Regions from separate parts of the Stenotrophomonas sp. SAU14A_NAIMI4_8 genome, predicted to be linked through region 2. Evidence: riboswitches for the same ligand, from Rfam matches in the RefSeq annotation. Region 2 holds a riboswitch; the other holds the start of a gene.

Region 1 (15,070 bases), 740 kb from region 2:
CATCGGCAGCAGAGGTTTCCAGCGCGGCACCCACCGGCTCGGGGTGGGTCGGTTTGGGTTCGGATTCATCCACCGGCAGCGGACCACCGGCGGCACTCCAGGCATACAGATCGGCGTCGGCCACCAGCGGGTAGTCACGGTCGGCCAGCATCGCGGCATCTTCGGCGGCGTGGCCGTCGACCGCGGCCGATGCCTGCACGTCGGTCGGCGGCAGCGATTCCACCGTTACCGGGCCCGCTTCGCCCACCACGCCTTCCGGCAGCGGGGCATCGCTGGCCGTGCGCAGGCCCTGCCAGTGCCTCCAGCCCAGCGCGGCCGCCAACAGCACGGCCACGGTGACCAGCAGGATCAGCGGGCCGCGCCAGCGCGGGCGCGCATTCGGGCGGCGGCGCTTGCCGGCCGTCGGCGTGCGGTCGTCGCGTTCGGGCGCGCGCCAACCGGGGGTCGGGCTCTGCGTGCTGCTGCCCGGTGCGGCTGGCTGCTGCAACTGCTGCAGGCGCTTGGCCGGCAGGTCGCGGATGCGCAGCTGCACCTGCTCGGCCAGGCCGCGCCAGGCGGCGGCATCGGGCTGGCCGTTGACATCGCGCGGGCAGGCCGCGGCCAGCAGCTGCTGGTAGCCATTCTCGTCGGTGTCCAGCACCCGCGTGGCAATGGCTTCGTCCAGACTGCCGCCCACCCGCAGCAGCAGGGCCAGGCGCGGCACGGGGTCCATGTCGCCCAGCGCGGCCAGCGACGGCGGCCACTGCCCGGCGGACGGCTCACGCAGGGCCTGGCGCTGGCCCAGCAGGGTCCAGAAGCGGGTGGGCCACTGCGCCATGGGCAGGTCGCTGGCCACCGCGGCGAAAGCACGCATGACCGCCACCAGGGTCTGCTCGGCACGGGCGGGGTCGCCGCACTGCAGCTCGGCAACCACCAGCGCGCGGCGCTCGACGCCACGCAGGAACGCCGACAGCGCGCCGGCCGCGGTCGAGGAAACAGGGGCGGGCACAGCCGTCATCGGTCACTCCAAAGGTCTGCCGGCATGATAGCGGCAGGCCCTTGGCCGCCGGCAGGGCTTGCGCCCATGGGCACTTCGTGCTGCAGGTTGTGCACAGCATCAAGACCTGACTTGGGGCGACCGGCATGGAGCCGTGAATTCAGCGTGTTTCAGCAATGTTTCACATCGATGTTGTTGATATTCAAGAACTTTTTTATGTGGCTATTTTTTGACCAACGCAACCGTGAGGCCGTCGCCATCGGCTTCGCGGGTGTTCGCCGACGGGTAACGCACAAACTTATCCACAGAAGATGTGGATAAGACTGAATCTCTAATAGCCGCCTGTATTTAGGTGACATTTATGAATGCCACGACGCGTTGCGGCCGGACAGCAACCTGCCATGCGGGCGCGCATGGGCCGTTAAACTGCGCCCATGCCCGCACTGATTCCGACCCTGCAGGTCGCGCTGCCCGTTCCCCTGCCCCGCCTGTTCGACTACCTGGCCCCCGACGGCCAGGCGCCGGCCGATGCGCTGGGCTGCCGGTTGAAGGTGCCCTTCGGCAACCGTGAACTGGTGGGCATGGTGGCCGGCCTGGGCCAGGCAGAGGACACGCAGGGGCTGCGCCATGCGTTGGCCTGGGTGGACCCGCAACCCCTGCTGCAGGGCGAGCTGTGGCACAGCCTGCAATGGCTGGCCCGCTACACCCACGCGCCCTTGGGTGAAGTGGTCAGCACCGCCCTGCCGGGCCCGCTGCGGCACGGCGAGCCGCTGCCCGACACCCATCACTGGGGCTGGCAGCTGACCGACGACGGCCGCACCCAGCGCGACAAACTTCGCGCCGGCAGCCGGCCGCGGCAACTGGCCGAACACCTGGCCGAGGCCGTGGTGGACGAAGACGTGCTGGGCGCACGCATGCCCGATTGGCGCACGGCGGCCCGCAGCCTGGCCAAGCGCGGCCTGGCCGAGCGGGTGGCGTTGGCGGTGGCCCCGCGCCACGCGCACCCGTTGCCCGGACCCACATTGAACCCCGACCAGGCCGATGCCGTGGCCGCGATCACCGCAGCCGATGGCTTCCAGCCGTTCCTGCTGGATGGGGTGACCGGCAGCGGCAAGACCGAGGTCTACCTGCAGGCCATCATCCATTGCCTGGCGCAGGGCCGGCAGGCGCTGGTGCTGGTGCCGGAAATCGGCCTGACCCCGCAGACCCTGGCGCGCTTCCGTGGCCGCCTGGGCATTCCCGTGCATGCGCTGCATTCGGGGCTGAACGACAACGAGCGCGCACGCGTGTGGGCAGCAGCATCGCGCGGCGAAGCACGGGTGATCGTCGGCACCCGCTCGGCCGTGTTCACGCCGCTGCCGCAGGCCGGTCTGTTGATCGTGGACGAGGAACACGACGGCAGCTACAAGCAGCAGGACGGCATCCGCTACCACGCGCGCGATTTCGCCCTGGTGCGGGCCAAGGCCCTGGGCATTCCCGTGCTGCTGGGCAGCGCCACGCCGTCACTGGAAACCCTGCACAACACCTACGCAGGCCGCTACGCGCACCTGCGCCTGAAGCAGCGCGCCGGCGATGCACGGCCACCGCGCGTGCGCATCCTGGATGTGCGCAAGCGGCCGCTGCGCGATGGCTTGAGCGACGAAGTGCTGGCCGGCATCGGCGAACACCTGCAGCGCGGCCAGCAGGTGCTGGTGTTCAAGAACCGCCGCGGCTACGCGCCGGTGCTGCTGTGCCACGACTGCGGCTGGACCGCACCATGCCAACGCTGCGATGCGCCGATGACCGTGCATGGCGGCGGGCGCCGCCTGCAGTGCCATCACTGCGGCGCACGCCAGCCGGCGCCGCTGGCCTGCCCGGCCTGTGCCAGCCTCGCCCTGCAGCCGCAGGGCATCGGTACCGAGCGACTGGAAGAACATCTGGTCAGCGCCTTCGCCGACTACCCCGTGGTGCGCATTGATCGCGGCACCACCTCACGCCGCGATGCGCTGGAACAGCAGCTGGCGAAACTGGGGGACCAGCCCGGCATCCTGGTCGGCACGCAGATCCTGGCCAAGGGCCACGACCTGCCCAAGCTGACCCTGGTGGTGGTGGTGGGCATCGATGAAGGGCTGTTCTCCGCCGATTTCCGCGCCAGCGAGAAGCTGGCCCAGCAGTTGATCCAGGTGGCCGGGCGCGCCGGCCGCGCGCGCGATCCCGGCGAGGTCTGGCTGCAGACCCATCACCCGGGGCACCCGCTGCTGGAAACCCTGGTGAACGGTGGCTACCACCCCTTCGCGCAGGCCGAACTGAACCAGCGCCAGGCCGCCGGCTTCCCGCCCTTCGCGCACCTGGCACTGATGCGTGCCGAAGCGCAGCAGGTCGAGCATGCCAACGCCTTCCTGCTGGCCGCGCGGCACCTGCTGGGCGAACAGAACATGGTGGAAGCCTACGGGCCGATGCCGGCGCCGATGCCGCGCCGTGCCGGCTACCAGCGCACGCAGTTGCTGCTGTCGGCGCCGCAGCGGCCACCCCTGCATGGGGTGCTGGCGCAGCTGGTGCCGCAGCTGTACGCACTGCCGGAAGCACGCAAGGTGCGCTGGTCGCTGGATGTGGACCCGACGGATCTGTATTGAAGGTTGCGGGGTGGCCTCCGCCGGGCATGGCCCGGCGCTACCGTGGTGGCCGCCGGTGTGGGGTCGGATCCCACCCGTCAGGTGGGATCCGACCCCGGGCAACGCGCGCTCAGGTCAGCGGCGACATCACGCCGCGCTGGTACGCCGGGCGCTCGCGCAGTCGCGCGTACCACTGCGCCACGTGCGGCAGGTCCGGGCGCTGGATCGGCAGTTCGTACCAGGCGTAGACCAGCGATCCCAACGGGATGTCGCCCATCGCGAAGCGGTCGCCGGACAGCCACGGCTGCTTGGCCAGGGTGGCATCGGCCATGGCCAGGTATTCGCCGGCACGCACGATGGCCGCGTTGATGCGCGCTTCGTCGCGGTCGGCCGGGGCGGTGCGCATGATGCCCCAGATCAGTTCGGAGTACAGCGGCGCCATGCGCGAGGTGCTCCAGTCCATCCACTTCTCGGCCTGGGCACGTTCCATCGCATCTTCGGCATACAGCGTGCCCAGCGCGTAGCGCGCGCTCAGGTAGCGCACGATGGTGTTCGATTCCCACAGCGGCAGGCCGTGGTCTTCGATCACCGGCACCAGGCTGTTGGGGTTCATCGCCAGGTATTCGGCCGACTGCGTACCGCCGTGGCTGCCGCCCACTTCGATGGATTCATACGGCAGCCCGATTTCCTCGGCACACCACAGCACCTTGCGGACGTTGCTGGAATTGCGGCGGCCCCAGATCTTCAACATGCGTTTGTTCCTTGCCTGCAGCGGTGCGCCACGCTGGCGCGGAGCCGCTACGATACGCCGATCAAACGCACCGTGCTGCGCTACCGGTTCTTCTTCGGCAACGCGCGCACATAGGACGATTTTCCGTCCTTCTTCAGCTCGAACAGACCGATCGCCGCCAGCAGATCGCTGAGCTTTCCATAGCCATAGTTGCGTGGGTCGAACGAAGCCTGGTTGCCGATCTGGCTGCCGACCGGCCCCAGGTGCGACCAGCCGTCTTCGCCTTCGGCCGACGACACCGCGCGGCGCAGCATTTTCACCAGGCGGGTATCACTGCGCATTTCCGCGCCGCTCTTGCGCGGGCGTGCTTCATCGCTGGCGGCCTGTTCGCTGGCGGCCCGTTCCACTTCGGGTGCGTCGGCATCGGGCACGCTGGCATGGGCCTGGCCCAGGGCTTCCAGATAGGTGAACTTGGAACAGGCGTTGACGAACGGCTCGGGCGTCTTCTTTTCGCCAAAGCCATAGACCTTCACCCCGTCGGTCAGCAGGCGCATGACCATGGGCGTGAAGTCGGCATCACTGGACACGATGGCGAAGCCGTCCAGGTTGCGCGCGTACAGCAGGTCCATGGCATCGATCACCATGGCCATGTCCGATGCATTCTTGCCCTTGCTGTAGGCGAACTGCTGGATGGGGCGGATGGCGTACTCGTGCAGCACCGCCTCCCAGCCCTTCAAGCGCGGGCTCTTCCAGTTGCCGTAGGCGCGGCGCACGTTGGCCACGCCATGGCGGGCCACTTCGGCCAGCACTTCATCAATCTTCGATGCCGGCGCGTTGTCGGCGTCGATCAGCAGGGCAATGCGCTTTTCCGGTTCGGACATGGGTTCCTCGGCGAAGGGGCTGCGGCCTGAACCGAGTATCGCCGATCCCGTTGGGCGGGCATGTGACGTGCGATGATGCCGGACGACATCCATCCCCCTCCGGAGTACGTCGATGAGCCGCGAACCAGTCCCCCACCTGGTCATCATCGGCGGCGGTTTCGCGGGCCTCTGGGCCACCCGTGCCCTGGCACGCGAACGGATCAGGATCACCCTGGTCGACCGCCGCAACCACCACCTGTTCCAACCCCTGCTGTACCAGGTCGCCACTGCGGGCCTGTCCGCACCCGATATCGCCGCGCCGCTGCGGCATATCCTGGGCCACCAGCGCAACGTGGAAGTGCGCCTGGGCGAAGTGGTGGGCATTGAAAAACAGGCCCGCCAGATCACCCTGGCCGACGGCAGCACGCTGGGCTATGACAGCCTGCTGCTGGCCACCGGCGCCACCCATGCCTACTTCGGCAACGACCAGTGGGCCGCCGATGCGCCAGGCCTGAAAACCCTGGACGATGCAATCGCCCTGCGCCGCAAGCTGCTGCTGGCGTTCGAGCGTGCCGAAGCCGAGCCAGACCCGGAGAAAAAAGCCGCCTGGCTGAGCTTCGCCGTGGTGGGTGGTGGCCCCACCGGTGTGGAACTGGCCGGTACGCTGGCCGAGATCGCCCGCCACACCCTGCGCAACGAGTTCCGCCATATCGATCCGGCCAGCGCCAAGGTGCGACTGGTGGAAGCCGGCCCGCGCGTGCTGTCCTCGTTCCCGGAAGTGCTTTCGCTGAAGGCACGCCGGCAGCTGGAAAAGCTGGGCGTGGAAGTGCTGACCGGCACCCCGGTCAGTGATATCGACAGCCAGGGGTTCAAGCTGGGCGACCAGTTCGTGCCCGCGCGCACGGTGGTGTGGGCGGCCGGCGTGGCCGCCTCACCGCTGGCAAAGACCCTGGACGTGCCGCTGGATCGCGCCGGCCGGGTGCAGGTGCAACCGGACCTGACCCTGCCCGGCCACCCCGAACTGTTCGTGGCCGGCGATCTGGCTGCGGTCAGCCAGGCCGATGGCCGCCCCGTGCCTGGCGTGGCACCGGCCGCCAAGCAGATGGGCAAGCACGTGGCCGAAACCATCCGCGCGCGCCTGCACGGCAAGACCGAACCCGGGGCATTCAAGTACGCCGACTACGGCAACCTGGCCACCATCGGCCGCATGGCCGCGATCGTGCACCTGGGCAAGCTGCAGCTGTCAGGCATCCTGGCCTGGTGGTTCTGGCTGGCCGCGCACGTGTTCTTCCTGATCGGCTTCCGCAACCGCATCGTGGTGCTGTTGAACTGGGCCGTGGCGTACTGGAGCTACCAGCGCAGCGCGCGCATCATCTTCGGTGATGACCAGGACGACCGGCGCCCGAAATAACGGGCGGGAAAACGGGGTCGGATCCCTTGCACTAGATCCACGCCATGCGTGGATGAATGACCGTGCGGGCCGCCTTGGGAACATCCACGCATGGCGTGGATCTACTCTGCCTTCGGCTTGGGGTACCACAGCGCGTTGACGATAACCCAGCGCTGGTCGAAACGGCCCATGTGGAAGTAGTCCACGAACCACGGCGTTTCCAACCGCACCGAGGCGGCGTTGCCGGTCACATCCAGCACCGTGCAGCGACGTTCCCATTGATCCTTTGGGGTCTTCAGTGCGCCCTGCCGGGTCAGTGCAACCAGTTCTTCCTTCGACATGCGGCGCAGGCCCAGGCGTTCGTCGGGCGTATCACCCAGCACGGCGCGCTTGGCCAGGTCCGGATGCAGCGCGCGGGCGACACGCTGCGGGTCGCCCTCCAGTTGGCCATCGACGTAGTCATGGCAGGTCGCTTCGATGGCTGCCAGGGTGGAGGGGTCGGCGGTGGGGCTGGTGGCTGCAGCGACAGCGAACAACAGGGCAACGGTGGACATGGGTGTCTCCAGCGCTGGGCGTGTGGCGATGGTGGCATGGCTGGGGGATCCCATCCACGCATGGCGTGGATCTACGGCATCAGACCCATTTCATCGGCACCCAGTTGCAGGTACATGAAGGCCGCCGCTGCGTCCGGCATCGGCTGTCCCTGCGGGAACGTATCGAGCCATGCGGTAATGCGCGCATGACGGCCCTTCAGCGCGTCGCCCAGCGCTTTCTTCTCGGCTGCCGTTGCCCGTTGCTGCATCTCGTCGCGCAGCTCGTCATCGGCGATGCCCCACTTCTCGGCCAGCGGGATCAGATCGACCAGATCGGGGGGCACCTGATCGCGGCGCAGGCCAATGACTTCAGGTGTGGTCGGGCCGCGCTGCGCGGTCAGTTCGGCGGCGGTGCCGATCTGTCCGTGCTGCAGCGACGGCGGGGTCTGGGCGCCTGCCGGCAGAGCGGTGCAGAGGGACATCAGCAACCAGCGGTGTTTCATCGGACCGTCCCTGTGTCGATGGGTGTGGCGATGATGGCATGCCACGGGGTACCCATCCACGCATGGCGTGGATCTACGGGATCGCGGCCTGCAGCCAGGCCAGCTTGCGTTCGCGCGGTTGCTGCTTGAGCTGCCATTCGGCACGCGAGGCGGCCGCGCGGTCGGGGTACTCGCGCACGGCCAGGATCTGCAGCGGCGGTCGCGCCCGGGTATAGCGCGCGCCCTTGCCGGCCTGGTGGGCGGCGAAACGGGCCGCCACGTCGGTGCTGATGCCGGCGTAGTAACTGCCGTCGCGGCATTCAAGCAGGTACAGGAACCACGGGCGGGGGGACGGGGCCATGCCGCCGATTATGCCGTGCTGCACTGCAGCGGATATACTGGCGCCCGAATGCAGGAGAGAGGCGCCGCGCTGGCGCCCGCCGAAGGCGCAGGCTCCCATGATCGCTCAGGCCGGTGGGCTGGAATCCCACCAACCATGCATTCGACACGCCGAGCTGGAGAGAGGTCGCCGGGCACGCCCGCCGCGATCCGCCGAAGGGGCACGCGGTTCATCCCGCTGAACTCTCAGGCAAAAAGGACAGCGGGAGCGGCACCGGTCATCGTCATTCCGTCATTGCGCAGGCAGTGGCGGTATATGCGCATGGCCGGCCCCACCGCGCCCGGAGCCTGACCCATGCTGCTGTCCATCATCTACCTGATCGCCATTTCCGCCGAAGCCATGACCGGCGCCCTGTCTGCGGGCCGCCGCCGCATGGATCTGTTCGGCGTGGTCATGATTGCCTGTGTGACTGCCCTCGGCGGCGGTTCGCTGCGCGACATCCTGCTGGGGCATTACCCGCTGGGCTGGGTGAAGCATCCGGAGTACCTGGCCTTCACCGTGTGTGCGGCGCTGATCGCCACCTGGGTGGCGCGCTGGATGCACCATTTCCGCCGCACCTTCCTGGTGCTCGATGGCCTGGGCCTGATCGCCTTCACCCTGATTGGTTGCTCGATCGCGCGCGAGGCCGGCCACGCGATGCCGATCGTGCTGATTGCCGGCATGCTGACCGGCGCCTTCGGTGGCGTGCTGCGCGACATCCTCTGCAACGAAGTGCCGCTGATCTTCCAGAAGGAGCTGTACGCGATCATCTCGCTGCTGACCGGTGCGGTGTATCTGCTGTTGCTGCATTGGGGCGTGGCCGATGCCACAGCGATCCTGTGCTGCCTGGGCGGTGGCTTCGCGCTGCGCCTGCTGGCGATCCATTACCGCTGGGAAATGCCCAAATTCGTGTACCACGACGAAGTGCATTGAGCAGTGCGTAGAGTCGAGCTTGCTCGACTGCCGTGCTTCGTAGAGTCGAGCCTGCTCGACTGCTCCCGGCAAAAGCAGTCGAGCAAGCTCGACTCTACGAATCCAGGCCCCGCCAAGCAGCCCCGCACGCCCCACGCCGCAGCGCCATGACCTTGGTCATGCGGCAATCGGCAGGCTGATTCGCTACCATGGGCGCCCCGTCGCACGCGCGACGGCATCCAGCCACGCCGCGCTGCGGCCCCGCCAGACAACTCCCCTCCCCCGCTGCCCGCGGCGCACGATGCGCGAGCGGGCGTACATGTCCCTGCGCGTGCGCAGGGCGCAGGATGCCCCATGTCCGCTGTCGAGTCGCCCCGTAGCACCCCGCCCCGTTTCCGTCGCGCGTGGCTGATCGCCGCCGTGCTCGTGGCCGCCGCCGCGCTGGCCTGGTGGGCCTGGCCGCGGGCCGATGCAAGCGCAGCCGCCAGCAGCCCCGGCAAGACGGTACCGGTGCGCGTGGCCCGGGCCAGCGCCGAGCCGCTGGTACTGCGCCTGAAAGCAGTGGGCACGGTCACTCCGCTGCACAGCGTGGTGGTGCGCAGCCGCGTGGACGGCGAGCTGATGCGCCTGCAATTCCAGGAAGGCCAGCAGGTGAAGGCCGGCGATCTGCTGGCGCAGATCGACCCGCGCCCGTACGAAGTGAAGCTGGCGCAGGCACAGGGCACCCAGCAGCAGAACCTGGCGGAGCTGGAAAACGCCGAACGCCAGTTGCAGCGTTACCGCGAACTGCAGCGCCAGCACTTCGTCTCGACACAGGAACTGAGCGACCAGCAGAGCAAGGTGCGCCAGCTGCAGGGCCGCCGCATCAGCGACCAGGCTGCCGTGGACGAAGCGCGCCTGCAGCTGCAGTACACCCGCATCATCGCCCCGGTAAGCGGCCGCGTGGGCCTGCGCCGGCTGGACGTGGGCAACCTGGTGCAGGCCAGCGATGCCGAAGGCCTGGTCACCCTGGCCCAGACCGCGCCGATCAGCGTGCTGTTCACCGTGCCCGAACCGGAACTGCCGGCGCTGCTGGATGCGGTACAGGCACAGCCGGCGCTGGCCGTGGAAGCCTGGGACCGCGAAGAACGCACGCAGCTGGCGCACGGCGCGCTGTCCAGCGTGGACAACCGCATCGACACCGCCACCGGCACGTTGAAGCTGCGCGCGCAGTTCGACAACGCAGACCAGGGGCTGTTCCCGAACCAGTTCGTCAATGTGCGGCTGCAACTGGGCGAGCACCCTGCCCTGCTGATTCCCGATGCCGCTGTGCAGTTCGGCAGCCAGGGCAACTACGTGCACATCGTCGACAAGGACAACAAGGCGCAACGCCGCACCGTGGTGCTGGGCCCGGCCGATGATGGCCGCGTAGCCGTGCGCTCGGGGCTGCAGGCCGGCGACCAGGTGGTGATCGAAGGCATCGATGGCCTGGAAGATGGCACCGCCGTGGAGATCGTGGCCGAACCCGCCGCGCAGGCGAAGGCGGCCAAGGCCGGCGCATGAACCTGTCGCGCCCCTTCATCCTGCGCCCGGTCGCCACCACGCTGCTGATGGTGGCCCTGCTGCTGTCCGGCGTGCTGGCCTATCGGCTGCTGCCGGTGGCCGCGTTGCCGCAGGTGGACTACCCGATCATCCAGATCACCACGCTGTATCCGGGCGCCAGCCCGGAGCTGACCACGCGCACCATCACCGCGCCGCTTGAACGCCAGCTCGGGCAGATTCCCGGGCTGAAGCAGCTGTCGTCGACCAGCTCCGGTGGTGCTTCGGTCATCACCCTGCAGTTCGGCCTGGAGGTGTCGCTGGGGGTGGCCGAGCAGGACGTGCAGGCGGCCATCAACGCCGCCGGCAGCTTCCTGCCGGACGACCTGCCGGTGCCGCCGGTGTACCGCAAGGTGAACCCGGCTGACACGCCCATCATCACCCTGGCGGTGACCTCGCAGGGCCTGTCGCTGCCGCAGGTGCATGACCTGGTCGACACCCGCATCGCCCAGCGCCTGGCCCAGCTGCCCGGCGTGGGCCTGGTCAGCCTGGCTGGCGGTCAGCGGCCTGCGGTGCGCATCCAGGTCAATGCTGCCGCGCTGGCGGCCAATGGGCTGGGCATGGACCACATCCGCACGGCCATTGCGGCCGCCAATGTGAACCTGCCCAAGGGCAGCTTCGACGGCCCGATCCGTGCGGTGATGCTCGATGCCAACGACCAGATGCGCAGCGCGGACGAGTACCGTGCGCTGGTGCTGGCCTGGCGCGAAGGCGCACCGCTGCGACTGGGCGACGTGGCCACCATCACTGACGGCGCCGAGAACCGGCAGCTGGCGGCATGGAGTGGTACCGAACCCGCCGTGCTGGTGAACCTGCAGCGCCAGCCCGGCGCCAATGTGATAGCCGTAGTGGAACAGGTGCGCGCGATGCTGCCGCAGTTGCAGGCCACCTTGCCCGCCGGTGTGCAGATGAAGGTGCTGAGCGACCGCACCGAATCGATCCGCGCCTCGGTACGCGGCGTGCAGAAGGAACTGGTGCTGGCCATCGGCCTGGTGGTGCTGGTCACCTGGGTGTTCCTGCGCAACGGCCCGGCCACGCTCATTCCCAGCGTAGCGGTGCCGCTGTCGCTGGTCGGCACCTTCGCGGTGATGCTGCTGGCCGGCTACTCGCTCAACAACCTGACCCTGATGGCGCTGACCATCGCCACCGGCTTCGTGGTGGACGATGCCATCGTGATGCTGGAAAACATCGCCCGCCACCTGGAAGAAGGCGAAAGCCCGCAGGAAGCCGCGCTGAAGGGCGCCGCCGAGATCGGCTTCACCCTGGTGTCACTGACCGTGTCGCTGATCGCAGTACTGATCCCACTGCTGTTCATGGCCGACCTGGTGGGCGCGCTGTTTCATGAGTTCGCGGTGACGCTGGCGGTGGCCATCGGCATTTCGCTGCTGGTGTCGCTGACGCTGACGCCGATGCTGTGTGCGCGGTTCCTGAAGCCGCATGCGAAGGGGTCAGAGCCCCAGGGGGATCTGACCCCGGTCGGGTCTGTGGGGTCAGAGCCCCACGGGGATCTGACCCCGGTGGCTGAGGGGTCGGATCCCCTTGGGGCTCCGACCCCATCCCCCCCCAAGCGCGATGTGTTCGACCGCATCATCGCCATCTACGACCGCCAGCTGCACTGGGTGCTGCAGCGCCAACCGCTGATGCTGCTGGCCACCGTGGCCACGCTGGCGCTGACCGTGGCGCTGTACTTCGCCGTGCCCAAGGGCTTCTTCCCGGTGCAGGACGCCGGTCTGGTGCAGGGCATCAGCGAAGCGCCGCAGGCGATCTCGTTCCAGGCCATGCGCGAGCGGCAACTGGCGCTGGCCGAGGCCATCGAGGCCGACCCGGCGGTGGCCAGCCTGTCTTCGTACATCGGCGTGGACGGCAACAATGCCACGCTCAACACCGGCCGCCTGCTGATCGAACTGAAGCCGCACGGCGACCGCGATGCCGCCGACGTGGTGATGGCGCGCCTGCAGCAGCGTGTGGCGAAGATTCCCGGCATCACCCTGTACCTGCAACCGGTGCAGGAGCTGGGCATCGAAGACCGCATCAGCCGCACCCAGTACCAGTTCACCCTGACCACGCCGGAACAGCAGACGCTGGAAACCTGGACGCCGCAGCTGCTGCAGGCCCTGCGCCAGCAGCCGGCGCTGCGCGATGTGGCCAGTGACCTGCAGATGCAGGGCCGGCAGGCACGGGTGAACATCGACCGCGATGCCGCCGCACGCCTGGGCGTGAGCGTGGAAGCGGTGGCCGATGCGCTGTACGACGCCTACGGGCAGCGGCAGATTTCCACCATCTTCACCCAGGCCAGCCAGTACCGCGTGGTGCTGGAAGCCGATCCGGCACGACAGCCCGGCCCCGAGGCGATCAGCGGCCTGCGCGTGCGCAACAGCGCCGGCCAGACCGTACCGCTGGGCGCGGTGGCGCGGGTGGAACTGGGGCCCGCCGCCCTGCTGCGCAACCACGTCGGCCAGTTCCCGGCGGCCACGCTGTCGTTCAACCTGGCGCCGGGCGCCTCGCTGGGCGAAGGCGTTGCCGCGGTGCAGGCAGCGCGTGCGGCCATCGCGCTGCCGGCCAGCATCGAACTGCGCCTGCAGGGTGCGGCCGCGGCGTTCAGCAGTTCACTGTCGTCCACGCTGTGGCTGATCCTGGCTGCGGTGGTGGTGATGTACATCGTGCTGGGCGTGCTCTACGAGAGCTTCGTGCACCCGATCACCATCCTGTCCACCCTGCCCTCGGCCACGGTCGGAGCGTTGGCCGCGCTGTGGGTGAGCGGGCGCAGCCTGGACCTGATCGCCATCATCGGCATCGTGCTGCTGATCGGCCTGGTGAAGAAGAACGCGATCATGATGATCGACTTCGCACTGGACGCGCAGCGCACGCGCGGCATGACCCCGCGCGAGGCAATCCACCAGGCCGCGCTGCTGCGCTTCCGCCCGATCCTGATGACCACGCTGGCCGCCTTGTTCGGTGCGGTACCGCTGATGCTGGCCACCGGTTCGGGCGCGGAACTGCGGCAGCCGCTGGGGTGGGTGATGGTGGGCGGCCTGCTGGTCAGCCAGGTGCTGACCCTGTTCACTACGCCGGTGATCTACCTGGCCTTCGACCGCCTGCAGCGCGGTCGCTCGGCGGCCGCCGCCGGCGCTGCCGAGGCGCGCGCATGAGCCCCATCGCGCGCCTGGCCCAGGCCTGCGTGCAACGACCGGTGGCCACGATCCTGCTGGCCGTGGCACTGGTACTGGCCGGCCTGCTGGCACTACGCCTGCTGCCGGTGGCGCCGCTGCCGCAGGTGGATTACCCGGCCATTGAAGTGAGCGCCAGCCTGCCCGGCGCCTCGCCCGAATCGATGGCCGCCACCGTGGCCACCCCACTGGAACGTGCGCTGGGCAGCCTGCCCGGCATCTCGCGCATCGATTCGGCCAGCACCCAGGGGCAGACGTCGGTGGAGCTGAAGTTCGTACTCGGCCGCGATATCGACGAAGCCGCGCGCGAGGTGCAAGCGGCGATCAACCTGGCACGCGGGCAATTGCCCAGCGGCATGCCGGGCATGCCGCAGTACCGCAAGGTGAATCCCTCGCAGGCGCCGATCCTGGCGTTGGCGCTGACCTCGGACACACTGCCGCCGGGCCAGCTCTACGACCTGGCCTCCACCGTGCTGGCGCAGAAACTGTCCCAGGTACCGGGCGTGGGCGAAGTGCAGGTGGGCGGCAGCGCGTTGCCCGCGGTGCGCGTATCACTGGACCCGAATGCACTGAACCATGCCGGCCTGGCGCTGGAGGACGTGGCCCAGGCCATCGCCCGTGCCAATGCCGTGCGCCCGCTGGGCGCGGTGGGCGATGACCGCCAGCAGTGGCAGCTGGAAGCGCCGCTGCAGCTGCGCCAGGCCGCGCAGTACCAGCAACTGGCGCTGAAGGTCAGCGATGACCGCACGCTGCGGCTGGGCGATGTGGCGGTGGTTGCCGATGGGGTGGAAGACCGCTACGCCAGCGGTTTCCACAATGAACGCCCGGCCGTGCTGCTGATCGTCAGCCGCCAGCCCGGCGCCAACATCATCGCCACCGTCGATGCCATCCAGGCGCAGCTGCCGCAGCTGCACGCACTGCTGCCCAGCCACGTGGACATGCGCCTGGTGATGGACCGCTCGCCGGTGATCCGCGCCACCCTGCACGAAGCCGAGCTGACCCTGGTGCTGGCCATCGTGCTGGTGGTGCTGGTGGTACTGGCCTTCCTGGGCCACTGGCGTGCCGCACTGGTGCCCAGCGTGGCCATTCCGGTGGTGCTGTTCGGCACCTTGGCGCTGATCGCGCTGATGGGGTTCTCGCTCAACACGCTTTCGCTGATGGCGCTGATCGTGGCCGCGGTGCTGGTGGTGGACGATGCCATCGTGGTACTGGAAAACATCGCGCGCCACCGCGAACTGGGCGCCGACCGCTGGCAGGCCGCCGTGCGCGGCGCCTCGGAAGTGGGTGCCACCCTGCTGTCGATGAATCTGGCGCTGGCCGTGGTATTCGTCTCCATCCTGTTCCTGGATGACTTCGTGGAACGCTTGTTCCGCGAGTTCTCGCTCACCCTGGTGGCGGCGATGGGCGTGTCGGTGGTGGTGGCGCTGAGCCTGGTACCGATGCTGTGCGCGCGCCTGTTCGTGGACGATGCG
Region 2 (15,070 bases):
CGAACGTGCCCAGGACTTCTACGTCTCGCTGGGCATGCCTTCGCTGCCGCAGTCGTACTGGGACAAGACCCAGTTCATCAAGCCCGACGACCGCGACGTGGTCTGCCATGCCAGTGCCTGGGACATGAACATGGAAGGCGACGTGCGCACCAAGATGTGCATCAAGCCCAACGAAGAAAACTTCACCACCATCTACCACGAGCTGGGCCACATCTATTACGACCTGGCCTACAACCCGCTGCCGCCGCTGTTCCAGGGCGGTGCCAACGATGGCTTCCATGAAGCGATCGGCGACACAATCGTGCTGGCGATGACGCCCAAGTACCTCAGCTCGATCGGCCTGGTCGATGCCCCGACCGAAAGCCGCGAAGCGGTGATCAACAACCAGATGCGCATGGCGCTGTCGGGCGTTTCGTTCCTGCCGTTCGGCCTGATGATTGATCGTTGGCGCTGGGGTGTGTTTGATGGTTCGATCACCCCGGACAACTACAACAAGGCCTGGTGGGACCTGAAGGCCAAGTACCAGGGCGTGGCTCCGGCCAGCGCGCGCGGCGAGGAGTTCTTCGATCCGGGCGCGAAGTACCACGTGCCGGGCAACACCCCGTACACCCGCTACTTCCTGGCCCGCATCCTGCAGTTCCAGTTCTACAAGGGCCTGTGCGATGCGGCTGGCTACAAGGGCCCGCTGCATGAGTGCACCTTCTACGGCAACAAGGAAGCCGGGCAGAAGTACTGGGCGATGCTGAGCAAGGGCGCCAGCCAGCCGTGGCAGGCCACGCTGAAGGAGCTGACCGGCAGCGACAAGCTCGACGCCGGCCCGATGATCGAGTACTTCACCCCGGTCAACGAGTGGCTGAAGCAGCAGAACGAAGGCCAGATGTGCGGCTGGCAGGCCAGCGCGGCACCGGCGAAGTAAAACGGAAAGGGGCGGATCCGCGAGGATCCGCCCCTTTCATTCTCGCCGGGCATGGCCCGGCGCTACCGCAATGCACGATCAGCTGTCCTTCTTCGCCGCCATCACCGCGGCCAGCTCGGCCTTGAACTCATCGAAGGTCAGCCCCTTCTCCTGCACTTCGGCCTGCGCCGCATCGCGCAGCGCATCGGAATAGATCAGGCGCACCGGCGTGCCATTGCGCTCGTGCAGCTCACCGGCCTGCATGATCATGGCCAGCACGTGCGCGGCGCTGTGGGTCTGGCCGGCAATGCGGCCATCCATGCCCAGCACCCATTCGCCATCGCGGCGGACCACACCGGCCAGCAGGGCACGCTGCGGATCGCGCAGTTCGGCATGCGGTTCGACCGGCGAAGCGGTGGCCGCCGCCTTGTTGGCAGCCTGCTTTTCCTGGCGGCGACGCTGGTCGCGGCGGATCTTGGACGTGGTGGACATGGGGGTCGTATCGAACAGCAAGGGGGCGCAAGAATAACCCAGCCCGGCCGCCGCGCCGCTTCACGCCAGCGGCGGCTGCTCCTGGACAGGGGCCTGCAGGGCGCGCTGGCGCATGTGTTCCCAGTACCAGAACACGAAGCCGGCGGCGAAGAAACCGGCCTGGCCCAGCGCCAGGTGCAGGGGGCTGGCACTGAGCAGCGGCGAGACCACGCCGGCCACCACGGTGCTGATCATCAGCTGCACGAAGGCCTGCAGCGACGAGGCCAGGCCGCGCTGGTGCGGGTACATGTCCAGCACCGCCAGGGCCAGGATCGGGAAGATCAGCGCCATGCCGGTGCCGCCCACGAAGATCGGCAGCACCGCCCAAGGCAGGGCCAGCTGCGGCGCCAGCGCCACGTAGCTGATGTTCAGCAGTGCCGACAGCGCGCACAGGGTGAAACCGATGCTGATCTGGCGGGTCGGCAGGGTACGCCCGGCCATGCGCCCGGACAGGAACGAGCCCAGGGTCATGCCGCCAATGGTGGGAATGAACAACCAGGCAAAGCCGCCTTCGCCCAGGTGCAGGTGCTGCATCACGAACACCGGTGCAGAGGCGATGTACAGGAAAATGCCACCGAAGTTGATGCTGCCGGCCAGCGCCAGGCGCAGGAAGCGCGGGTTGAAGCCGATGCGCACGTAGTCACGCAGCAGGCCGCGCGGTGACAGCGGCACGCGGGCTTCCACGGGGTGGGTTTCGGGCAGGAAACGCGCCGTGGCCACCAGCAGCAGCAGCGAGAACACCACCAGGAACCAGAAGATCAGCGGCCAGCCGGCGCCGCTGAGCAGGATCCAGCCGCCGATGATCGGTGCGATGGCCGGGGCGATGCCGAACAGCATGGACACCTGGCTCATCAGCCGCTGCGCGTCATGGCCGTGGTACAGATCGCGGATGACCGCGCGGCCGACGATCATGCCCACGCCGGCCGACAGGCCCTGTACGGCGCGGAACACCAGCAGCGTGCTCAGATCGGTGGACAGCGCGCAGCCCACCGAGGCGCCGACGAACACCACCAGCCCGCCCAGGATCACCCGCTTGCGCCCCCAGGCGTCGGACAGCGGGCCGTGGGCCAGGCTCATCAGGCCGTAGAACAGCAGGTACACGCTGATGGTCTGCTGCACCGCCACTTCATCCACGGCCAGGCGCTGGGCCAGCTGCGGGAAGGCCGGGAAGATGGTGTCGATGGAGAACGGGCCGAACATGGCCAGGCCGGCCAGCAGCAGGGCCATGCGACGGGTGGAGGGTGCAACGGCGGCGGTCATCGGCGGGCGTCCGGCAGGGCCGTGCGCAGCATGCACGGCAGGCGCCGCTTCCCCGTGGCAGGGACGGCGCCAGATGAATACGAGAGTCCACCCATGATAGGCGCCCCGGCCTGCCGACGCCATGGAGGAACGCGGCCACGCAGGGTCCGGGCCATCCTCCATTCAGCCCCGTCAATGCGGCCGCGCCCCACTGCGCCGGTCCGGCAACCGGCTATAATCGGCGGGCAACACGGTGGGAGAAGCGGAACACCGCTGCCGAAGGCGCAACGCCCGTAATCGCTCAGGCCCGATACCACCCGTAACACAACTCTGGAGAGACCGGTTCGATCCGGCGCCGAAGGGGCACGAAGCTGCGGTTTTCCGCGCTTTTAAACTCTCAGGCAAAAGGACAGAGGGGCGCCCCGCAGACCGCCGACCGGCGGCTTGTGCCCGTGCGTGTGCCCTTCCCTGACGGATCCTTCGCCATGTCCCAGAACACCCCCTCCCTGCGTGAGCTCGAGCACCACAGCGCGTTCGTTGAACGCCACATCGGCCCCAACGACGCCGAGATCGCGCAGATGCTCGACGTGGTCGGCCACGCCACGCTGGATGCGATGACCGATGCCATCGTGCCGGCGAAGATCAAGTCGCCCGCGCCGCTGGCTCTGCCCGAATCGATCACCGAAGTGCAGGCGCTGGCCAAGATCCGCGCGATCGCCGACAAGAACACCGTGCTGCGCAGCTTCATCGGCCAGGGCTACTACGGCACCCACACGCCGAACGTGATCCTGCGCAACATCCTGGAGAACCCGGCCTGGTACACCGCCTACACCCCTTACCAGGCGGAAATCTCGCAGGGCCGCATGGAAGCGCTGATCAACTTCCAGACCCTGTGCGCCGACCTGACCGGCATGGAGATCGCCAACGCCTCGCTGCTGGACGAAGCCACCGCCGCCGCTGAAGCGATGACCCTGGCCAAGCGTTCGGCCAAGTCGAAGTCGGATACCTTCTTCGTGCACGATGCGGTGCATCCGCAGACCCTGGAACTGCTGCGCACGCGCGCCGAGCCGATGGGCATCGTGCTGCGCGTGGGCACCCCGGCCGAAGCACTGGAAGCCGAAGCCTTCGGCCTGCTGCTGCAGTACCCGGACACCTTCGGCCAGGTGGGCGACTACAAGGTGCTGGTCGATGCCGTACACGCGCGTGGCGGCCTGGTGGCCGTGGCCACCGACCTGCTGGCGCTCACCCTGCTGGCCGCCCCGGGCGAATGGGGCGCGGACATCGTGGTCGGCAACAGCCAGCGCTTCGGCGTGCCGTTCGGCTTCGGTGGCCCGCACGCGGCCTTCATGGCCTGCCGCGATGCCTACAAGCGCTCGATGCCGGGCCGCCTGATCGGCGTGTCCATCGATGCGCAGGGCAACCCGGCCTACCGCCTGACCCTGCAGACCCGCGAGCAGCACATCCGCCGCGAGAAGGCCACCTCCAACATCTGCACCGCGCAGGTGCTGCTGGCGGTGATGGCGTCCATGTACGCCGTCTACCACGGCCCGGATGGCCTGACCCGCATCGCCCGCCGCACCCACCGCCTGGCCTCGATCCTGGCCGCGGCGCTGCGCAGCGCCGGCGTGCAGGTCGGTGGCGACTTCTTCGACACCCTGCACATCACCGGCGTGCACGCCGATGAGATCCACGCCAAGGCACGCGCCGCCGGCTACAACCTGCGCGCGATCGACAGCGACTCGGTGGGCATCAGCCTGGACGAGACCACCACCCGCGCCGACATCGTGGCCCTGGCCGCCGTGTTCGGTGCCGGCCTGGACGTGGAAGCGCTGGACGCCAGCACCGCCGACGCGCTGCCGGCCGGCCTGCTGCGCCAGTCCGCGTTCCTGACCCACCCGGTGTTCAATACCCACCACAGCGAGCACGAACTGCTGCGCTACCTGCGTTCGCTGGCCGACAAGGACCTGGCGATGGACCGCACGATGATCCCGCTGGGCTCGTGCACCATGAAGCTCAACGCCACCGCCGAGATGATCCCGGTCACCTGGCCGGAGTTCTCGCAGATCCATCCGCTGGTGCCGGCCGACCAGGCGCTGGGCTACAAGGAACTGATCGAATCGCTGGAAGCCATGCTGGTGGAATGCACCGGCTACGATGCGGTCAGCCTGCAGCCCAATTCCGGCGCGCAGGGTGAGTACGCCGGCCTGCTGGCGATCCGCGCCTACCACCGCTCGCGCGGCGAAGGCCACCGCGACATCTGCCTGATTCCGGATTCGGCGCACGGCACCAACCCGGCCTCGGCGCAGATGTGCGGCATGAAGGTCGTGGTGACCAAGACCGATGCCAACGGCAACGTCGATGTCGAAGACATCCGCGTCAACGCCGAGAAGTACAGCGACCGCCTGGCCGCGATCATGATCACCTACCCGTCCACGCACGGCGTGTTCGAGGAGGAAGTGGTCGAGATCTGCGAGATCATCCACCAGCACGGCGGCCAGGTGTACACCGACGGCGCCAACATGAACGCCCTGGTGGGCGTAGCCAAGCCGGGCAAGTGGGGTTCGGACGTGTCCCACCTGAACCTGCACAAGACCTTCTGCATCCCGCACGGCGGCGGTGGCCCGGGCGTGGGCCCGTGTGCGGTGAAGGAACACCTGGCCCCGTTCCTGCCGGGCAAGCTGGGCGACAACGGCCCGGTCGGCATGGTCAGCGCGGCCAGCTTCGGCAGCGCCTCGATCCTGCCGATCAGCTGGATGTACATCGCCATGATGGGCACCGAAGGCCTGCGCAAGGCCACCCAGGTGGCCCAGCTCAACGCCAACTACATCGCCAAGCGCCTGGCCCCGCACTTCAAGACCCTGTACACCGGCCGCAACGGCCTGGTGGCACACGAGTGCATCCTGGACGTGCGCCCGCTGGAGAAGACCAGCGGCGTGGGCGCCGAAGACGTGGCCAAGCGTCTGATCGACTTCGGCTTCCATGCCCCCACCCTGAGCTTCCCGGTGGCCGGCACGCTGATGGTCGAACCGACCGAAAGCGAATCGCTGCACGAGCTGGACCGCTTCATCGACGCGATGATCCAGATCCGCGAGGAAATCCGCGCGATCGAAGACGGCCGCCTGGACCGCGAGGACAACCCGCTGAAGAACGCCCCGCACACCGCCACCGCGGTGACGGCCAGCGAGTGGACCCACGCTTACCCGCGCGAACTGGCCGCCTTCCCGCTGCCCAGCCTGAAGCTGCAGAAGTACTGGCCGCCGGTGGCGCGCGTGGACAACGTGTACGGCGACAAGAACGTGATGTGCGCCTGCATCCCGGTCGATGCCTACAAGGACGACGAAGTCGAAGCATGATCGACAAACGGCCCGCGCAAGCGGGCCGTTTTCGTTTGCATCCACGCATGGCGTGGATCTACTGCCGGCATCCTGGAGTAGATCCACGCCATGCGTGGATGCCGTGGACTCACGGGCCCGGCATCTGCCCCAGGCTCAACTGCCACGACACGCCGAAGCGGTGCTGCACGTAGAGTCGAGCTTGCTCGACTGCTTCACCGCGAACGGCCCGCGCAAGCGGGCCGTTTGTTGAAGGGCGTGTGGACCAAGGTCCACACCCACAAGGATCGGTCCACACCCACAATAATCCGATCACGGGTCCGGCATCTGCCCCAGGCTCAACTGCCACGACACGCCGAAGCGGTCCTGCACCCAGCCATAGCGGTTGCTGAAATCGTAATCGCCCACCGGCATCAGCCAGTGCCCGCCCTCGCCCAGCGCCCGCGCCGCGCGCTCGAACTGCTCGGCGCCGGAACATTCCACGAACAGCGAAATCGACGGGCTGAAGGTGAAATCGTGCACATCCAGGCTGTCGAAGCACAGGTAGTGGGTGCCACCCAGCAGGAAGATCGCCTGCCGCACCTGCCCCGGCACGCCCGCGCCGGCGCCTTCGGGATGGCGCTGCAGGGCCAGCAGGCGGAAATCGGCGAAGGCTTCGGCGTACAGCGCCAGGGCGGCCTCGGCCTGGCCGGTGAACATCAGGAAAGGACGGCTGCGCAGCATGCGGTGCTCCTGTTCGACGGGTCGCTCAGGACCCAGACCATCAGGATCGCACCGCAGATGTAGGCACCATGTATCGGTAGCGCCGGGCCACGCCCGGCGGCCTCGATGCGAAGGCGGCGGTCAGGCCTCGCGCAGGCGCCGTGCGATCGCGCTGCCGGCCGCGATGGTCGCCGTCAGCGCCACCATGGACAGGAACTGCAGGCGAGTCTGCGCTTCGCTGAGCAACAGGCCGAAGATCAGCGCCAGGATGGCCAGCGCACACACCGTCAGCCACGGGAAACCGGCCATGCGGAACGGCAGGCGCGTGCCCAGGCGGTCGGCGCGGCGGCGCAGCACCAGCTGCGAGACCAGCGACAGCGTCCACACCAGCAGGCAGGTGGAGCCGACGATGTTCAGCAGCACCGGCAGCACCTTGTCCGGGAACAGCAGTTCCATGATGGTGGCGGCGAAGCCGAACAGCACGCTGGCCAGCACGGCGATCACCGGCACCTGGCGCGGGTCGGTCCAGCCCAGCACGGCCGGTGCTTCGCGGCGCTGGGCCAACGAGAAGATCATGCGCGAGGCACCGTACAGGTTGGCATTGAGCGCCGACAGCAGGGCGATGACTGCGATCAGGGTGATGGCCGTGGCCGCGCCTGGAATGTTGGCGACCTGCAGCACGGCGGCAAACGGCGATTTCAGCGACTCGCTGTTCCACGGCACCACCGCGATGATGACGCTGAGCGAACCAATGTAGAACACCAGGATGCGCCAGGCCACGGTACGGATGGCACGGGCGATGCTGCGCTCGGGGTCTTCGGTTTCCGCGGCGGCCACCGCCACGATCTCGGTGCCGCCAAAGGCGAACACCACCACCAGCAGCGCCGCACCGATGCCGGCCAGGCCCTTGGGCGCGAAGCCCCCGTGCTGGGTGAAGTTGCTCAGCCCCGGCGAGGTGACCTGCGGCAGCCAGCCCATCAGCAGGGCGATGCCGATGGCGATGAAGGCCAGGATTGCCGCCACCTTGAGGATGGCGAACCAGAACTCGAACTCGCCGAAATTCTTCACCCCCAGCAGGTTGATGGCGGTGAAGAACAGCATGAAGGCCAGCGCGGCCATCGGTACCGGTACTGCGGGCCAGACGGTGGCCAGCAGCCCGGCCGCGCCCACCGCCTCGGCAGCGATCACGATCACCAGCTGCACCCACCACAGCCAGCCCACGGTGGCACCGGCAGTGGCTCCCATGGCATCGGCGGCATACACCGAGAACGCACCGCTGGTCGGCTTGGCCGCGGCCATCTCGCCCAGGGCGTTCATCACAATGATCACCAGCGCGCCGGCCACCAGGTAGGACACCAGTACCGCCGGCCCGGCCGCCTGCACGCCTACACCGGAGCCCAGGAACAGCCCGGCGCCGATCGCGCTGCCCAGGCCCATCATGATCAGCTGGCGCGGCTTGAGCGAATGGCCCAGGCGCGAGGTCGAAGCGGTCGAAGAAGGGTTGGCGGGCATCGGCAGGGCTGGCGGCGGCTACAGGGGCGACACCTTACATTGTCCCCCACCCGGCGGGATAGGCACAGTGCAGCAGGGCGCTCAGGCCGGCAGCGGTTCGCCGATGCGGGCCCGGTAGGCGCGCGGCGAAAAGCCGGTTTCGGCCTTGAATTTGCGGGTGAAGGCGCTCTGGTCGCTGAAACCGCAGGCCTGGCCGATGCAGGCAATGCTGTCCTGGCCGTGCAGCAGGTGCATGGCCATCTGGATGCGCAGGCGGGTCAGCACCTGCTGCGGGGTCATCTGGAACACCTTGCGGAAGCTGCGCTCGAGTTTGGACAGCGAGAAGCCGGTGATGTCCAGCAGGGTCTGCATGCGCACGTTTTCGGCGTAGTGCGCGTTCAGATGCGCCAGCGCCAGCCGCAGCTGTTCGTACTGTGCGCCCAGGCTGTCCTTCTGCCCCAGGTCGCGGGAGATGCCGATCAGCCCCTGGATCTGCCCCTCCACCAGCAGCGGCCGCTTGCAGGTCAGGCACCAGCCCGGTTCGCGGTTGGCGAACAGGTGCAGTTCCATCAGGTTCTCGATCACTTCACCGCCCAGCACGCGCGCGTCCTGGTCCACGTAGTCGGCGCTCAGGCCGGTGGGATAGATCTCGGCGGCGGTGCGCCCGATCACGTCCTTGCGCGCACGCAGCCCCAGCCGCCGCAGCATGGTCTGGTTGACGTGGGTATAGCGCCCCTGCCGGTCCTTCATGAAGAACAGCACGTCCGGAATGGCGTCGAACAGGGCTTCGATGTCGGTGGGCTCGACTCGCATGCGGCAAGCATACCCGAGCCGGCTTTTGCCCGTACGTTCACCCGCGGCGGACCGTGGGTTAACGGACCGGGCGCGACTGTCATGCCCTGCCCCCTCGTACCCCGGAGACACCCTGATGGCCGCCAGCAAGCCCACCGGCAAGCGCGCAACCGCCCCGTCGCATAAGACCCAGAACCCGCCGCGCGGCGAGGGTGACGAACTGCACCTGCAGGCCGGTGGCACGCACCCGGCCATGACCACCGCCCAGGGTATCGCGGTGGCCGACAACCAGAATTCGCTGCGCCAGGGGCCGCGCGGCCCCACCCTGCTGGAGGATTTCATCCTCCGCGAGAAGATCACCCACTTCGACCATGAGCGCATTCCCGAACGCATCGTGCATGCGCGCGGCACTGCGGCCCATGGCTATTTCCAGTTGACCACGTCGCTGGGCAAGTACACCCGCGCCCGCGTGCTCACCGAGGTGGGCGCGAAGACGCCGGTGTTCACCCGTTTTTCCACCGTGGCCGGCGGTGCCGGCTCGGTCGATACCCCGCGCGATGTGCGCGGCTTCGCGGTGAAGTTCTACACGCCGGAAGGCAACTGGGACCTGGTCGGCAACAACATCCCGGTGTTCTTCATCCAGGACGCGATGAAATTCCCCGACCTGGTGCACGCGGTGAAGATGGAGCCGGACCGCGGCTACCCGCAGGCCGGCAGCGCGCACGATACGTTCTGGGATTTCATTTCGCTGATGCCCGAATCGATGCACATGATCATGTGGGCGATGAGCGATCGCGCCATTCCGCGGTCGCTGCGCATGATCGAAGGCTTCGGCGTGCACAGCTTCCGCCTGTTGAACGAGGCCGGCGATTCCACCTTCGTCAAGTTCCACTGGCGGCCGAAGCTGGGCATCCAGTCCACCGTCTGGGACGAAGCGGTGAAGCTGCAGGCCGCCGACAATGACTTCCACCGTCGCGACCTGTTCGAGGCCATCCAGCGCGGCGACTTCCCCGAATGGGAACTGGCCGTGCAGCTGTTCAGTGAGGAAGATGCCGAGTCGTTCCCGTTCGACCACCTGGATCCCACCAAGATCATTCCCGAATCGCTGGTGCCGCTGCAGGTGATCGGCCGGATGGTGCTGGACCGCTGGCCGGACAATTTCTTCGCCGAAACCGAACAGGTGGCGTTCTGCCCGGCCAACGTGCCGCCGGGCATCGACTTCAGCAACGACCCGCTGCTGCAGGGGCGGTTGTTCTCGTACCTGGATACGCAGTTGATCCGGCTGGGTGGCCCGAACTTCCACCAGATTCCGGTCAATGCGCCCAAATGCCCCTTCGCCAACCACCAGCGCGACGGACACATGCAGATGCAGGTGCCGAAGGGGCGCGTGGCCTATGACCCCAGTTCGCTGGAGGACGACAGCCCGCGCGAAACGCAGGCTGGATTCCGCAGCCACGCCACGGCCGACGACGGACGCAAGGGGCGCACCCGTGCGGAAAGCTTCGCTGACCACTACAGCCAGGCGCGGGCGTTCTTCCGCAGCCTGGAAAAGCCCGAGCAGGCACACCTCGCCTCGTCCCTGGTGTTTGAACTGTCGAAGGTGGAAACGCTGAAGGTGCGCGTGCGCACCGTCAGCCACCTGCGCAACATCGATGAGTCGCTGGCCAAACGCGTGGCCGACGGACTGGCGCTGGCAGACCTGCCCGAACCTGCGCCGACCGCAACACCGGCACGCGACATGCCCGCCGTGCCCGAAGTGCGCATCATCGGCCGTACCAAGGACACGCTGCAGGGGCGCTGCATCGGCATCCTGTTCGATGAAGGCTCGGACGCGGGGTTGATCGCCAGCCTGCGCAAGGCCGCACAGAAGGCCGGCGCCGAGGTGAAGCTGGTCGCGCCGAAGGTAGGCGGTGCGCGCCTGAGCGACGGCAAGGTGCAGGCCGCCGACGGCCAGTTGGCCGGCACGCCGTCGGTGCTGTTCGATGCGGTGGCGGTGGTGCTCAGCGCTGACGCCGCCAAGGCACTGGTCAAGGAAGCGGCCGCCATGGAGTTCGTCAGCCACGCCTGGGCCCATCTGAAGGCGATCGCCAGCGATGCGGGCGGCCAGGCGCTGTTGAAGGCCGCGCGCGTGGGCAATGACGCCGGCATCGTCGAGGCCGAGGACGCCAAGGGCTTCCTGGCTGTCGCGGCCACCCGCCAATGGGCGCGCGAACCCAAGCTGCGCCTGCTGGCCTGAATCTTCCTTCCCGGAGAAACGACATGTCCCAAGGTGATAAATCTGCGTACACCGACAAGCAGAAGCGCCAGGCCGCGCACATCGAAGAAAGCGAACGCGAGCGTGGCGCCAGCAAGAGCACGGCCGAGCGCATTGCCTGGGCCACCGTGAACAAGCAGGACGGCGGTGGCAAGCGAAGTGGCAGTGGGCGCAAGGACCACCGCTAGCGGACGGCGCGTCAGCCCGGCAGGGCCTTCACCCAACTGGACACCACGGTGGCGGCCGCGTCGGTGCGCGCCTGCAGCAGCAGGTGCGGCCCTTCCAGGGTGACATGCCGGGCGTCCGGCAGCAGCGCCTGCAGTTCGGCCACGCTTGGCGGCCACAGCAGGCGATCCTGGCGGGCCTGCAGGCACAACGTGGGCACCGCGATGCGCGGCAGCGCCTGGCGCGCATCCACGCGCAGGGTGGCGGCAGCACGCTGGCGCAGCGTGGCTGCTGGCACCTGGGCCAGCGCCAGGCGCAGCTCACGCACGGTCTGCCGGCTGCGCCAGCGCCCCAACAAGAGCCGCGACAGCAGCAGCAACGGTGGCATCGGCCACGCCGGCAGTGGCCAGGCGGGCGCGAGCAACGCTGCACCGGCAGCCGGAACCGGCAACGGGCGGCGCGCGAAGGTGGTGCACAGTGCCAGTCCGCGCAGCGCGGGCGGCGCCTCCGCCGCCAACTGCATGGCCAACGGGCCGGCGAAGGATTCACCCAGCAGCACGAACGGCTGGCTGGGCAGCTGCGGGCGCAGCAGCTGCAGCAGGCTGGCGTAGTCCTGCGGGCCGTTGCTGGGCAGGGCCAGCGCGCGGGTGGGCACACCGTGCGCGCGGACGGCGGCCAGGAACGCGACCGACAGGTGGCCGGTGCCATCCAGCCCCGGCAACATCACCAGGCAGGGCGGCACCAGGCCGGTCAACGTGGCGCCCCCGGCGCGGGTGCGGCCGGCGCCGGCGTGCGCACCGCGACCGGCAGCGCCTGCAGCTTGCGCACGGCGGCGATCGGAATCGCTTCGGCACGCCGCTGCTGTGGCCACCAGACGAACAGGAAGGCGCTGCTGGAACCGAGCAGACGCGCGGTGCCCGGCAACGGTGCCGCATCGCCATTGAGCTGCAGCTGCACGACTTCGCCGCGCCCGTGGTTGCGGATCTGCTCGCCGCGCACCATCACATAGTTCGCTGCGCCGACGGCCATGAACGCTGCCACGGCCAGGGTCATCGCGGTGAGTGCGCGCAGCCGCAGCCCATCCCAACTGGTCAGCACCGAGCGCGACAGCACCACCCGCCACAGCATGCTGCGCTGGCGCAGCGTCTGCAGCTTGGCCGCGTTGCGCGCGCGCAGGGTGTCGGGCCAGCTGACCAGCAGCACCAGCAACACGCCCAGCAGCAGCAACAGCACGTAAGCGGGGTCGCGCATGCCGGCCACCAGGAAGTCGCTGGGCTGCATGTAATCCAGGATCGACAGTTCAAAGCCCTGGTAGAACCAGAAACTGCACCACAGGCCCAGCAGTGACACCAGCAGATAGGCCACGGTGAACAGCAGCGCCGGTTCGCGGCGCATGCGCCGCAGGGCCCGCATCACCAGGGAATCATCGTCGCCACGGGTCAGCGGCAGCATCGACCAGTCGGTCGGTGGCTCCCGCGCGGCAACGGCTACGACCTCGATATCCTGCAGCCGCGGCACATCGCCATAGGCCGGTTCCGGTTCCCTGCTGTCCATGCCCGATCCCCCTTTGCCCCCGAGCATCGCCGAAAACGGCGCCCGGCGGTAGAGTCGAGCTTGCTCGACTGCCTGCGTGGGTAGATCAAGAGCAGTCGAGCAAGCTCGACTCTACGTTCTTGACCGCCGCAGTCCCGGTAGCGTCGAGCAAGCTCGACGCTACCGGGGGCGGCCGGTCAGGCTGCGCGCGCCACCGTGGCGCGGGCAGCGGTGCCCTGCTCCAGCTGGAACACCGCCACCGACGTGGCCAGCGCCTCGGCCTGCTCTTCCAGCGCCCGGCTGGCTGCGGTGGCTTCTTCCACCAGCGCCGCGTTCTGCTGGGTCACCTGGTCCATCTGCACCACCACCTGGTTGACCTGCTCGATGCCGGCCGCCTGTTCCTTGCTGGCCGCGGCAATATCGCTCATCAGCTGGTTGGTGCGTGCGCTGGCCTGGGCAAGGCGGGCAATGGCGGCCTGCGACTCCACCGTCACGTCCAGGCCGCTGCGTACCTTGGCCGCCGAATCGTCGATCAGCTCCTTGATCTCCTTGGCGGCCACGCCGGCACGCTGGGCCAGGGTGCGCACTTCACTGGCCACCACGGCAAAGCCACGCCCCTGCTCGCCGGCACGCGCCGCTTCCACGGCGGCATTGAGCGCCAGGATATTGGTCTGGAACGCGATGCCGTCGATGGTGGCGGAGATTTCCGAGATGCGTGCCGAGGACTGGTCGATCTCCCCCATCACCGTTGCCATCTGCGCCATGGCCTGTTCGGTCGCACGCACTGCGGCACCGGCCGCGTGCGCTTCGCTGTCGGCCTGGCGGGCCAGCTCGGCATTCTGGCGCACGGTCGAGGTCAGTTCTTCCATCGACGCGGCGGCTTCTTCCAGATTCGCTGCCTGCTGTTCGGTACGGCGCGACAGGTCACTGTTGCCGGCGGCCAGTTCCTGCGCCGCGTTGTTGATGCTGCCGGCGGCATCCTGGATGCCACGCACGATGCCGGTCAGCTGCGCAGTGGTGGTGTTGGCATCGTCGCGCATGCGCGCGAACACGCCCTGGTACTGGCCGTCCATGCGCGCGGTCAGGTCGCCCTGGGCAATGGCCTGCAGCACGTCGGACACGTCGGAAATACTGGACTGCGAGCTGGCCATCATCGCGTTCAGATGCTCGACCATGGCCTGGTACTGGAACTGGAACGCGGCGGCATCGCCACGCACGCTGAAATCGCCGGCGCCCGCTGCACGGGCCAGGCCGTCGATCTGCGCACTGATGGCCATCAGGCTCTGCTTCACCGCCGCCAGGGTGCGGGTGAATTCGCCCTTCTCGCCCGGGTACTGCGGCAGGTCGCGGCTGAGATCGCCGATCGCGTAGCGCTGCATGACCTCGGCCATCAGCAGTTCCACCTGCACGTGCGATTCCACCAGCGTGTTGGTGGCCTGCACCATGCGGCCGAAGTCGCCGGGGAAGGCGCTGGCATCCATGCGGTAACGGATCGCGCCAGCCTCATGCTGCTCGGCCATCTGCAGCTGCGCGCCGATGGCGGCCTGCACGCTCTGCCGCACGCTGGCCATGGCCTCGCCCAGCTGGGTCAGCTCATCGCGGCCACCCAGGCGGAATTCCTGGTCCAGTTCGCCCTTGGACAGGCGCTGGGCCAACTGCACGGCACGCGCCAGCGGCGCGGTCATGCTGCGACCGATCATCACCGAGGCCGCAATGCCGACCAGCAGCGCAACGCCGCCCAGCACCAACAACTGCAGCAGGCTGCGCTCGCCCAGGCGGATGGCTTCGGCGGCCGCTTCGCGGCTTTCCTTTTCCTCGTAGGCCACGCCATCGGCCAGGGCCTGGTTCCAGCCATTGGCTGCTTCCTGCACCGGACCCAGGGTCAGGGCTACCGCGCCGGGGAAATCGCCCTGCGACATCAGCTCGCTGGTCTGCTTGTTGAGGGGCCGTGCGATGGCGCGCTTTGCCGCGATGGCCTCGCCAATCGCCTTGCCGTCGGCATCACCGGGCAGCGCCTGGTAGCGGGTCCAGCTGGTTTCGTAGCGCTTGACCAGGTCGGCAATGCGCTGCTCGTCGGCCTCGCGGGCGTCGCCCTGGCGGATCAGCATCTCGCGGCGCACGACCATCATCTGGTTG

What was found. A riboswitch is a leader RNA that binds a small molecule or an ion and turns the genes downstream of it on or off. The one in region 2 is predicted to bind glycine.
Positions count from the first base shown of each region.
Region 1: it holds a riboswitch for glycine, as region 2 does, so the genes downstream of both, C1930_RS17840 (trimeric intracellular cation channel family protein) here and gcvP (aminomethyl-transferring glycine dehydrogenase) in region 2, are expected to answer to the same signal.

Region 1 is NZ_CP025999.1:3,943,533-3,958,602, forward strand. Features, by position in the region: gene C1930_RS17795 (DUF3106 domain-containing protein) at 1-3, opposite strand, end outside; gene C1930_RS17800 (hypothetical protein) at 1-997, opposite strand, end outside; gene C1930_RS17805 (primosomal protein N') at 1,411-3,588, shown strand; gene C1930_RS17810 (glutathione S-transferase) at 3,698-4,318, opposite strand; gene C1930_RS17815 (NYN domain-containing protein) at 4,399-5,178, opposite strand; gene C1930_RS17820 (NAD(P)/FAD-dependent oxidoreductase) at 5,291-6,568, shown strand; gene C1930_RS17825 (nuclear transport factor 2 family protein) at 6,670-7,101, opposite strand; gene C1930_RS17830 (hypothetical protein) at 7,173-7,583, opposite strand; gene C1930_RS17835 (GIY-YIG nuclease family protein) at 7,657-7,923, opposite strand; glycine riboswitch at 7,965-8,054, shown strand; glycine riboswitch at 8,068-8,172, shown strand; gene C1930_RS17840 (trimeric intracellular cation channel family protein) at 8,257-8,874, shown strand; gene C1930_RS17845 (MdtA/MuxA family multidrug efflux RND transporter periplasmic adaptor subunit) at 9,208-10,395, shown strand; gene C1930_RS17850 (efflux RND transporter permease subunit) at 10,392-13,580, shown strand; gene C1930_RS17855 (efflux RND transporter permease subunit) at 13,577-15,070, shown strand, end outside.
Region 2 is NZ_CP025999.1:3,202,679-3,217,748, forward strand. Features, by position in the region: gene C1930_RS14720 (M2 family metallopeptidase) at 1-916, shown strand, start outside; gene C1930_RS14725 (hypothetical protein) at 995-1,387, opposite strand; gene C1930_RS14730 (multidrug effflux MFS transporter) at 1,448-2,686, opposite strand; glycine riboswitch at 2,986-3,088, shown strand; gene gcvP (aminomethyl-transferring glycine dehydrogenase) at 3,151-6,018, shown strand; gene C1930_RS14740 (VOC family protein) at 6,310-6,720, opposite strand; gene C1930_RS14745 (amino acid permease) at 6,841-8,217, opposite strand; gene C1930_RS14750 (AraC family transcriptional regulator) at 8,293-9,003, opposite strand; partial or broken gene C1930_RS14755 (catalase) at 9,185-11,218, shown strand; gene C1930_RS14760 (hypothetical protein) at 11,242-11,424, shown strand; gene C1930_RS14765 (alpha/beta fold hydrolase) at 11,436-12,155, opposite strand; gene C1930_RS14770 (hypothetical protein) at 12,152-12,955, opposite strand; gene C1930_RS14775 (methyl-accepting chemotaxis protein) at 13,132-15,070, opposite strand, start outside.